3 regions of the Paenibacillus sp. FSL W7-1088 genome follow, and region 1 is predicted to be linked to each of the others. Evidence: riboswitches for the same ligand, from Rfam matches in the RefSeq annotation. Region 1 holds a riboswitch; each other region holds the start of a gene.

The links. Region 1 has a riboswitch for thiamine pyrophosphate ahead of MKY42_RS19515 (thiamine phosphate synthase). Riboswitches for the same ligand answer to the same signal wherever they lie in the genome.
Region 2: it holds a riboswitch for thiamine pyrophosphate, as region 1 does, so the genes downstream of both, MKY42_RS04695 (ABC transporter ATP-binding protein) here and MKY42_RS19515 (thiamine phosphate synthase) in region 1, are expected to answer to the same signal.
Region 3: it holds a riboswitch for thiamine pyrophosphate, as region 1 does, so the genes downstream of both, MKY42_RS02370 (ABC transporter substrate-binding protein) here and MKY42_RS19515 (thiamine phosphate synthase) in region 1, are expected to answer to the same signal.

Annotation. Positions count from the first base shown of each region.
Region 1 covers NZ_CP150216.1:4,365,227-4,368,843, reverse strand. Annotated here, with positions in the region: gene MKY42_RS19520 (ABC-F family ATP-binding cassette domain-containing protein) at 1-1,400, shown strand, start outside; TPP riboswitch at 1,465-1,574, shown strand; gene MKY42_RS19515 (thiamine phosphate synthase) at 1,813-2,487, shown strand; gene thiO (glycine oxidase ThiO) at 2,492-3,617, shown strand, end outside.
Region 2 covers NZ_CP150216.1:1,025,356-1,028,972, reverse strand. Annotated here, with positions in the region: gene hisC (histidinol-phosphate transaminase) at 1-1,039, shown strand, start outside; TPP riboswitch at 1,145-1,247, shown strand; gene MKY42_RS04695 (ABC transporter ATP-binding protein) at 1,417-2,184, shown strand; gene MKY42_RS04690 (ABC transporter permease) at 2,171-3,016, shown strand; gene MKY42_RS04685 (ABC transporter substrate-binding protein) at 3,134-3,617, shown strand, end outside.
Region 3 covers NZ_CP150216.1:492,142-495,758, reverse strand. Annotated here, with positions in the region: gene MKY42_RS02385 (hypothetical protein) at 9-497, opposite strand; gene MKY42_RS02380 (VOC family protein) at 689-1,075, shown strand; gene MKY42_RS02375 (NAD(P)-dependent oxidoreductase) at 1,094-1,849, shown strand; TPP riboswitch at 1,995-2,107, shown strand; gene MKY42_RS02370 (ABC transporter substrate-binding protein) at 2,329-3,369, shown strand; gene MKY42_RS02365 (MTH1187 family thiamine-binding protein) at 3,589-3,617, shown strand, end outside.

The DNA of each region.
Region 1 (3,617 bases):
GGAAATTGTTAAAGGACGAAGGGAAGGTCGAATGGACCCCCAAAGTTCGTTATGGATATCTGGATCAGCATACCAAGCTCACACCTGGAAAAACGATTCGTGATGTGCTTAAGGATGCGTTTCAGCCCTTGCTTGAGTTGGAAAAAGAAATGATGTCCATTACCGATCAGATGGCAGACGCCGATCCGGACAAACTCGAATTGTTGCTGGAAGAAATGGGTGACATTCAGGAGCAATTGGAGCAAGGTGACTTTTATCTGATTGATGTGAAAGTGGAAGAGATGGCAAATGGACTGGGCTTGTCCGCCATCGGTCTGGATCGTGACGTTGCCGCGCTTAGTGGTGGTCAACGTACGAAGGTATTGCTTGCCAAGCTTTTACTGGAAAAACCAACTGCTCTTTTGCTGGATGAGCCAACGAACTATCTTGATGTGGAACACATTGAATGGCTGACGCGTTACCTGAAGGATTACCCGTATGCGTTTATTCTGATTTCGCATGATACGGAGTTTATGAATGAGGTCGTTAACGTTATTTATCATCTGGAATTTGCCAAGTTGACGCGTTATGCAGCGAACTATAACAAATTCCTTGAAATGGCCGACATGAATAAGGCGCAGCATATTGATGCTTATGAGAAACAGCAGGAGTATATCAAGAAGCAGGAAGATTTCATCCAGCGGAACAAAGCCCGTGCTTCTACTTCCGGTCGTGCCAAGAGCCGTGAGAAGCAGCTCGGCAAGATCGAACGGATCGATCGTCCAGACGAAGCGGCCAAACCCACATTTAAATTCAAGGATGCCCGGGCGAGTAGTAAAATCGTCTTTGAGGGCATTGATTTTGAAATTGGATATTCGTATGCATTATTGCCCAAAATGACGATGACGATTGAGCGTGGCGAGAAAATTGCCATTGTTGGCTGTAACGGTGTAGGTAAATCCACACTGCTCAAGACCATCTTGGGAAAAATCCCACCAATCAGCGGTAAGACTTTCTTGGGTGACTATTTGGAGACAGCCTATTTCGAACAGGAAGTACGTGCAGGAAACATTACCCCGATTGAAGATGTGTGGAATGAATTTTCTCATCTGACACAGAATGAAGTCCGGGGGCATCTCGCACGTTGTGGATTGAAAAATGAGCATATCACCCGTCCGCTTAACGCGCTTAGTGGTGGTGAACAAGCCAAAGTTCGTTTGTGTAAACTTCTGATGCGTGAAAGTAACTGGATTTTGTTCGATGAGCCTACAAACCATTTGGATGTAACGGCCAAAGCAGAGCTGAAACGTGCCTTGCAAGAATTCAAGGGTACCGTGCTGCTCGTATCCCATGAACCTGATTTTTATGAAGATTGGGTTACCAAAACGTGGGATGTTGAAGCTTGGTCCGAGAAACAATAACGTAATAATTGGAAATGTACGGTGACAAAAAAAGGTGTCTATGGTAACATAGGCTACAGCTTCATATGAACACTAGGGGGGCCGCACGATGCGGCTGAGATGGAAGAATGCGATTCCGGACCCTTTGTACCTGATCTGGATCATACCAGCGTAGGGAAGTGGCGCGTTTCAGCTAATGACAAAGGGCGTTATCGATAACTTTGCGATATGGCCTGCAAGATGATTCATGCGGTTTCTAAGTATACAGCGTTGCGACTATGTTGGTTTCTGTAGTTGTTATGCATTATGTATATATAGAGTAATCCCATGCGACAGTCATTCAGTTGATCCATGAATTCTAAATTCGTGGCCACTCCCCTACGGGAGTGGCTTTTTTGTTGTTTTATATCCGCTTAAATCATACAAGAGGAGGGTGAACAGGACGGAAATCTTCCACGAACAGTTAACAACACGATTATTCGAACTGCATGTGGTTTCACCAGGTACAGGAGACTTGGACTCTTTTCTGAATATTGCTAAGGATATATGGCGGTGGGTCGATTATATCCACATACGGGAAAAAAAGCTGCCCCTTGAGCAACAGATGTATTGGGCGCAAAGTCTCAGAACACGAGGTGTCCCATTTAACCGAATCATTCTGAATGGCTCCACTCAGCTTGATCATCATGCGTTGCTTGGTGGTGTGCATTGGGGTCAAGCAGTTATTCGGAAATACGATAAGGATGTGTTGAGGAGAAACAATCGGCTTCGCGTAGGAGTATCGGTTCATTCTCTGGAAGAAGCAAAAGTTGCAGAAGAACGTGGAGCGGATTATCTCTTTTACGGGCATGTATATGCCTCACCCAGTAAACCAAATTTCGAGCCCAGGGGACTTGCTTCGTTAGCAGAGGTATGCGCTAAAGTTTCAATTCCGGTCATCGCGATTGGTGGGATTGCAACGGAGAATATTGCTGCCATTCGAACTGCTGGTGCCCGTGGAGCCGCTGTGATTTCGTCGATTTGGACGAATGATCAGCCGGAACTGGCTGCCGCTGCATTGCGACTGGCGATTACGGATTCAGAGAAATACGCCGAACCAAGGAGATGATGCCATGAGAAAGGAAGCAAGAAGCCGAAGCGGGAATCGTTCAGGGTATCATCCAGGCACAGTATCGAGGAGTAAAGTTGGAGCAGAATTTCGAGGCAAGCTTCATGCAGAAACCATTATTGTAGGCGGAGGCGTTATCGGTTGTGCTATCGCATGTGAACTCGCTACCCGAGGTTATGACGTTCTTCTGGTTGAGCGTGCTCGGATCGCTGGTGGAACTTCCTGTGCAGCCGCAGGCATGCTTGCCGCTGACAGTGAGGAATTTACTCATGCTGTGATGGCAAAGCTTGCCCGGCAGAGCAGAGCTTTGCTTCATGAGCAGAAGGAACGAATCAGTGCGCTTAGCGGCGTTGAAATGGGGCTGCAACAGCAAGGTTTTATTACTCCTTTTCGCTCATACAGTGAGGTCAGCAGTTACAAGAATAATCGATGGTCTACCTTATCTACAGAACATATTTGGTGGGATCGTGTCGCTGTCCAACAGGAAGCTTCATGGTTAAACAGGGATACGTATGGAGCATTTTACAGACCTTCCGAGAGCGAGGTTCTTCCTGTCAACTTAACGCAGGCTTATGTCAGATCTGCTCAAGCCATGGGTGCAAGGGTGATGGAAGGTGTACAGGATGTCCGTTTGCATACGGATGTGAATGGAGTGCAAGGGATCGAGACTTCAATAGGAACGATGACATCGAGAAATGTCATTATTGCTACAGGGTTACATGGTGAAGAATTGATGAGACATGTGGGTCTGAAATCGCCTGTTTTACCAGTAAAGGGAGAGATTGCAGCCGTGCAGTTTTCACCTCACCATGCCGGGTACAGGCCAGACAAAACGGTGTATGCAGAGGATATATATATTGTTCCCAAAGCTAATGGAGAAGTATGGATCGGTGCAACAAGCCTTCCTGGAAGAACAGATATGAACGTTTCGGTGCAAGGCATTCAGAAGCTGCTTGCAGCTGCAACAAACTGGATACCTGGCATAAAGGAAGCCCATTTTATCCGAGCGTGGGCGGGTGTCCGTCCTTCGACTCCGGATGGATTGCCTTATGTGGGGGCTTGCGAAAGTGTTCCCGGTTTATTCGCTGCTTTTGGACACTATCGTAACGGCATATTGCTTAGTGCGATTA
Region 2 (3,617 bases), 3.3 Mb from region 1:
GGAACAGATCCGGCGGGAGTTGGGACTGGAAAGTGTGGATCGACTCGCAGCAAACGAGAATCCGTTTGGTTCCTCTCCGCTGGCAGCAGAAGCGGTCAGATCGCTGAGTTCCGATCTTTTGGCTCAATACCCCGACGGTTCCAGCCAACTGCTGCGTGACAAACTTGCGGAACGTCTGGGGGTTCGTACTTCCCAACTGGTATTTGGAAGTGGATCTTTCGAGCTCCTCACCCTTACCGCCCAAGCTTATCTTAATCCCGGGGAGGAATCACTCATTCCGGTGCCCTCCTTTAACTGGTATAAGGGCGCTACGCTGCTGGCAGGCGGGGTCATTCATGAAGTGCCTTTGGTCAACCATTCACTGGATCTGGAGCAATTCCGGCAGCGGATTAATACTTCTACCCGAATCATCTGGCTGTGCAATCCGAATAATCCGACCGGAACCATTTTCACGGCAAATGCCCTGCTTGATTTACTCGAACATGTTCCCTCCCATGTCGTGGTTGTCCTGGATGAAGCGTATTATGAATTCGCGGAAAGTGAAGATTACCCTGATACGGTTAAGCTGCTGGAGCAGTATAATAATCTGATTATTTTGCGGACCTTCTCCAAAATATATGGACTGGCCGGACTGCGTATTGGATATGGCATCGCGAATGAAAGCATCATTGAAGGCATTAACCGGGTCAAGCTGCCCATCAGTCTGACAGCCACATCCCAAGCCGCTGCTTCGGCCAGCCTGGATGATCATGAATTTGTTTCTCATTGTCTGCAATACAATCGTCAGGGACGGGAAACGTTAATGCAATCCTTTGATCAGTGGAAATTACCCTACATCCCTTCCGAAACCAATTTCATCATGGTGGATCTGTTGCAGGATAGCGGCCCGATTACCAAAGAATTGTTGAACAGAGGTATCTCTGTCCGCGGCGGTGCCGAATTCGGTATGCCTACCTGGCTTCGGATTACGATTGGCACACCTGAGCAGATTGTCCGGCTGATCAGTGAGCTTGATTCACTGTTACATTCAAACGATTAGAATAGGTTACTTTCCTAACTCTCATTACGCACACTTCTTTTAAGCCGCCCTCTTTACATTCTGCTTGCATGTGATATATGCTGAACACACAACTGCATATCTTAATCATTGCACTAGGGGAGCCTTGCGGCTGAGACGAATCGAACGATTCGGACCCTTTGAACCTGATCTGGATCATACCAGCGGAGGGAAGTGGAGCGCCTCTCAGTAAGCGGATTTTTTCATGTTGATGATGAAATTTAATGTGAATTGAACTTACAGACCCACTCATTTCTCCGGAAATGGGTGGGTCTTTTTCGCATTCTTCGGGCAGATCAGAAGGTGTAATTAAAGATCACGCAGTTTGAAGTTTGAATAATAAAGGGGAACGGATCGAGATGGATAACGACATAACCATTCATAACATGAGCTACGCCTTCCCGGGAAAAAGGGATTCCCCCGTGCTCTCCAATGTGTCGATGCGTGTAGCCAAAGGCGAATTCGTCTCGCTCATCGGTTCCAGCGGCTCCGGTAAAAGCACCCTCTTCAAGCTGCTGGCAGGCCTGCTTGAGCCAACCCACGGAACCATTAATATTCCTTGGGTTCAGGAAGGAAAGCGACTGGGGCAGGTGGCCTACATGCCGCAAAAGGACCTCCTGTTACCCTGGCGAACCGTCATGGAGAATTGCATGCTCCCCGCTGAACTTGCTCCAGGTCGGCAGGATAAGGTACGAATTCGAGCGGACATTCTGGCCGGTCTCGACCGATTTGGCTTATCTGGCCACGCGCATGCTTACCCGGACGAGCTGTCAGGTGGCATGCGCCAGCGTGTCGCGCTGCTTCGTACGTTGCTGACAGGTGGCCAGCTCATGCTGCTGGATGAACCATTCGGCGCACTCGATGCCCTGACCAAACGTGAGATGCATCGCTGGCTGCTGGAGCTCTGGGAAGGCTTGGGCAAAACCGTGTTGTTCATCACGCATGACATTGAAGAAGCCCTGCTGCTCAGTGATCGGATTATCCTGTTAACTCCGGTGGGCCATAGCCAACAGCTGCTGGATCTGACGGTACCTTTGCCGCGTCCAAGACATTCGGACATGATCTACGAACCCGCTCTCGTTCAGATGAGACGACGACTGGAGGAACAATTGCATGCGAGACGGTAACTTGAGAGATAGCACGAAGTATAGCGTGAGAGGTTGGCTTGCCCGTTATGGTCTATTTCTTTTGCTCATGATCCTGCTGCTTGCTCTCTGGGAGTGGATTGTGCGTATGGGATGGGTGCCTTCCTTCATCATTCCAGCCCCGACGGCGATTGTCCGTTCCCTGTATGAGCATCGCCACCTTCTGCTGGGTACACATCTGCCCGCTACCTTGATGGAGGTTGTCGTTGGTTTTGGCTTGTCCATTGGTGCCGGAATTGCACTTGCAACGGGAATGCATATGAATCAGTCGATTGAAAAAGCGTTATATCCCTTCATCGTGATCAGTCAGACGATCCCGCTGATTGCCTTGTCCCCCGTCTTCATCCTGTGGTTTGGCTACACGCTGTGGAGTAAAGTCGCGGTGGTATTCCTGATCGCATTTTTCCCAATTGTGGTGAGCACCTACGATGGCCTGCGCCAGGGTGATCCGGAGCAGCGTGAACTGCTACTGACGATGGGGGCCAGCAAGTGGGATATTTTCCGCAAACTCCAGATTCCACTTGCCCTTCCCTCCTTCTTTTCGGGAATGAAAATGTCTGTGGTTTATTGTGTGGTCGGTGCAACGATCGGGGAATGGCTCGGTGGAAGCAAGGGCCTTGGTTACTTCAGCCGCAGAATGTCGAGCAATATGAACACGGACGCCATGTTCGCCGCCATTGTGCTGTTATCCCTGCTCGGTATCGCCCTGTTTGTACTCCTTGCATGGATGGAGAGAAGATTCGGTACACCACGTCATGCAGGTAGAAGAAAAGCTGGATCATTTCCGGAGGCAGACCTGCCAAAACAGACGTAGTGTGCTTTGCCCAATCCCCTGCTATCGACTAAAAATTACAGCGCAGCGTTATCCCATCTCAGGAATGTAAAACTTATGAATGATAAACAGATAAAAGGAAATGAGGAATTTGAAGCTATGAAGAAAAAACATATCTACTCCCTGCTCCCCACTCTGCTCATGACCCTGTTGCTTACCATCAGCGGATGCGGAAATACGGGTATCAACACACCTGCCACAGATTCAACTTCCAATGCAAAAGATACAGAATCATCTGCGGCCGAGAGGTCATCGGCATCCAATGACAAGCTGTCCATCATGCTCGATTGGTATCCGAATGCAGTGCATTCCTTCATCTATGCTGCACAGGAAAAAGGTTACTTCGCGGATCAAGGTCTGGATGTTGATATTCAGATGCCTGCCGATACCAATGACTCACTCAAGCTTGTTGCTGCCGGGAAAATCGATCTGGCGCTGAGCTATCAGCCGCAAATCTTGCTCGCGCGTGGGGAAAACATTCCTGTACGTTCGATTGCAGCCGTCGTTCGGCATCCGCTCGTGCATCTGTTAACCGAAGCCAACGGTAAAGTGAAATCGCCAAAAGATCTTGAAGGGCTGACGG
Region 3 (3,617 bases), 3.4 Mb from region 1:
AACGTTATTTAGGTTGAAGGGACTACACTCCCCTTATCCTTAATGAATTTACCGAACACATATCGAACGAGTGGTCCCAGAATAATCAATTGGTAAGGAAGCGCCAGGCTGAAATTACGAGCAATCGTATGAAGATACGTACTTAGTACGGAGGCTCCATTTAACTGATTCGCAAGATAAGCGGAAATCATTCCGTACAAGGACATGATCAGAACCATCCCAATGACCATGAAAAATGACATAGCGAGCACGCCCAAAATTTTATTGGATTTGTCAAAAGGTAAGGAAAATGCAATTTTTCTCGCTACAGGTCCAACAATGAAGAACTCCACCAGAAACGCAATAATAAAACACAATATGAATTGAAGCAGTATATCTAGCGCGGACATCTTGCTCAATAACCCATTGTGCCATAAATTGAAAGTCATCATGACGATGACCATTCCTGTGCACATCATCATTCCAAAAACAATCTGTTCTTTCTTCGTCGTTGGCAAATCTCTCATCCTCTCTGTTTACCTTCGTAATTATAGAGATGATGAAGCCTTCCTCATAAGTGAACATTCTGTGAACAATTATAATTTTTCCAAATTAAAAATCGGATTTGACAACCCCGTAGTACAGCCCTATGATATCCCTTAAAATGGTAGAAAAGATCCACTGCATATTTAAAGGAGGATTTTTGATTATGAGTTTTCAAAAGCGCATTGACCACGTCGGCATTGCCGTTCGCGATCTGGAGACCACGCTGCGTTTCTACACGGAGATTGTTGGTCTTGAATTGAAAGACCGGGTAACCCATACCAACGGTGTCATTCAGCTCGCCTTTCTCGGCTTCAACGGAAGCGATGAGACCGAGATTGAGTTGATTCAGGGATACAGCGACAAGCTGCCTTCCGAAGGTACGGTGCACCACTTTGCCATCCATGTCGATGACCTTGAGGCCGAGTATAACCGCATTAAAGAAACCGAGGCCGAGTTTATTGATGGAGAGATGATTACACTGCCTAACGGTTACCGTTATTTCTTCATCTATGGACCTGAAAAGGAATGGATTGAGTTCTTCCAGCGCTAAAAATTGGAGCTGATTTTTATGAACATTTTAATTACCGGTGCAGCCGGAAAAATTGGACGTGACGTGTCCCAACACTTGTCAGAAGCATTTCACCTGCGACTAACAGATTTGAATATCGACAGACTGCATACGTATCAAGGGACAGACCATGAGATCATGACACTGGATGTGACAGATCCCGAAGCCTGTCAGCACGCTTGCGAAGGCATGGATGTGGTTGTACATCTGGCGGGAGATCCTTCCCCGCATGCCGGATTCTATGAATCGTTGTTGGACATCAATATCAAAGGTACATTTAATGTATTCCGTGCAGCCAAGGACCAAGGTGTGCAAAGAGTCATTCTGGCAAGCAGTGCACAGACGATCGAGGGGTATCCCATTGATGCTCAGGTCTATCCAGACATGCCGACACGCCCACGGAATTTGTACGGGGTTAGCAAATGTTTTGGAGAATCGCTTGCTTCCTATTTTGCGTATACCGAAGGTTTACAAAGTGTTGCAATACGTATCGGTGCATATGATGATTTTCAACCGGATGGACCCGTGCTGGAGGCAAGGGATATGAGCGCGTATATTAGTCCGGCTGACTTGTGTAATTTGATGTTCAAAGCAATTACAGCTACAGAGCTGGAGCCCTTCACCATACTGCATGGGATCTCGAATAATAAGTTTAAACGGTTGAATCTGGAAGCCACTCAGAAACAGGTAGGCTATGACCCGAAATCCGATGCTTTTGCACTCAGTCAGATTTCCTTATATGATTCGCCACGATAATTGTTGAAAATCACACATCTTAACAGGCTGTTATACATATGTATAACGGCCTGTTTGATAACTTCATACGTGTCCCCATCCAGTTCCTGACTGGACATGCATAGGCCTCTGGCCTATAATTACACATAGTAATGCCCGTAACTTCATAGTTTCCCAGGGGAGTCGGAATAGGCCGGCTGAGAGTGTATCCCACCAAGATACTGACCCTTAGACCTGATCTGGATCATGCCAGCGTAGGAATCGGAGTATATCGAATTGGCCCAGCCTCTTTGCTGAGTGCCACATCTCTAACGCCTGCACGCGTCCCGGATTAACGGGGCGCTTTTTTAATGTTCTTTTATATAGCCAGAGAGCTAAAAAAAATGACGTCATCCGGATCATAGCTGGTATAAATCTGTCGATTTATGCAAGATGCTTGGATATGAAGCCAAGGAGTACCCCGTGCCACTGGCCGGACAACATGAAGGAGAGAAATGAAGATGAGATGGCGTAAAATGATGGGCCTAATGCTCTTGTGCGTACTACTAGTGGCTGTGGCCGCATGTGGCGGCAAAGAAGCTGCACCTTCAGGAGAAACTGGCAGCAGCAATACCGAAAACAGCAATGAAGGTGACAACGCAGCCCTCAAGGACATTAAAGTAGTGCTGGACTGGACACCAAATACGAATCATACCGGCCTGTATGCGGCCGTAGATCAAGGTTTTTACAAAGCCGAAGGCTTAAATGTCGAGATTGTACAGCCAGGTGCCGGAGGCGCGGATACGATGGTAGCTTCGAACGAAGTGCCTTTTGGCGTAAGTTATCAGGAGAGTGTGACTCAGGCCCGCACACAAGACGTACCGCTCGTGTCCATCGCAGCCGTTATTCAGCATAACACGTCGGGATTTGCTGCTCCGGTGGATCGGAACATCAAATCTCCCAAAGATTTTGAAGGCAAAACCTATGGTGGCTGGGGCTCCCCGGTAGAAGAAGCCGTGATGCAATCCATTATGGAAGGTGAAGGCGCCGATGTATCCAAAGTGAAAAACATTAACATGGGTGACGCCGACTTTTTCACCGCTGTGAAACGTGATATCGACTTTGCCTGGATTTTCTACGCGTGGACGGGTATTGAAGCCGAACTGCGCGGCGAACCGATCGACATGTTATATGTGAAGGATTATTCCGAGGCACTGGACTACTACACTCCTGTACTCGTTACCAATGAAAAGACGATTCAGAACGATCCCGAGCTGGTTAAAGCATTCCTGAAAGCCACTTCCGAAGGATATCAATATGCGATTGATCATCCCGAAGACGCTGCGAACATTCTGATCAAGGCCGTACCGGATCTGGATAAGGACCTTGTACTCGCAAGCCAAAAGTGGCTGAGTCCGAAATATCAGGATGACGCACCGCGCTGGGGTGAGCAAAAGCAGGAAGTATGGCAGAACTATACAGATTGGATGTTTAGCAAAAAACTGCTCGATGAGCAGGTAGATGTATCCAAAGCGTATACGAACGAGTTTCTACCCCAATAAAAATGGTTTAAGTTTAACTTTTTTTTACACCAGAACGAAGAGTGCAGAACCCATCTGAAGAAGCGAAGCGCTCACCTTTATCCCCGGATTTCCTCCGTTAAAAATTGTTAAAGAAATCCGGGGATAACAGTGATCGGAAGAGGGTACTGCAATCGGAGTGGTAAAGTGTAAAGCTGGTTTAACTCATGCAATTTAACCCGAAAGGAAAAGTGATCTCTCATGGCAAGCACACTACTTAGCATTCAAGT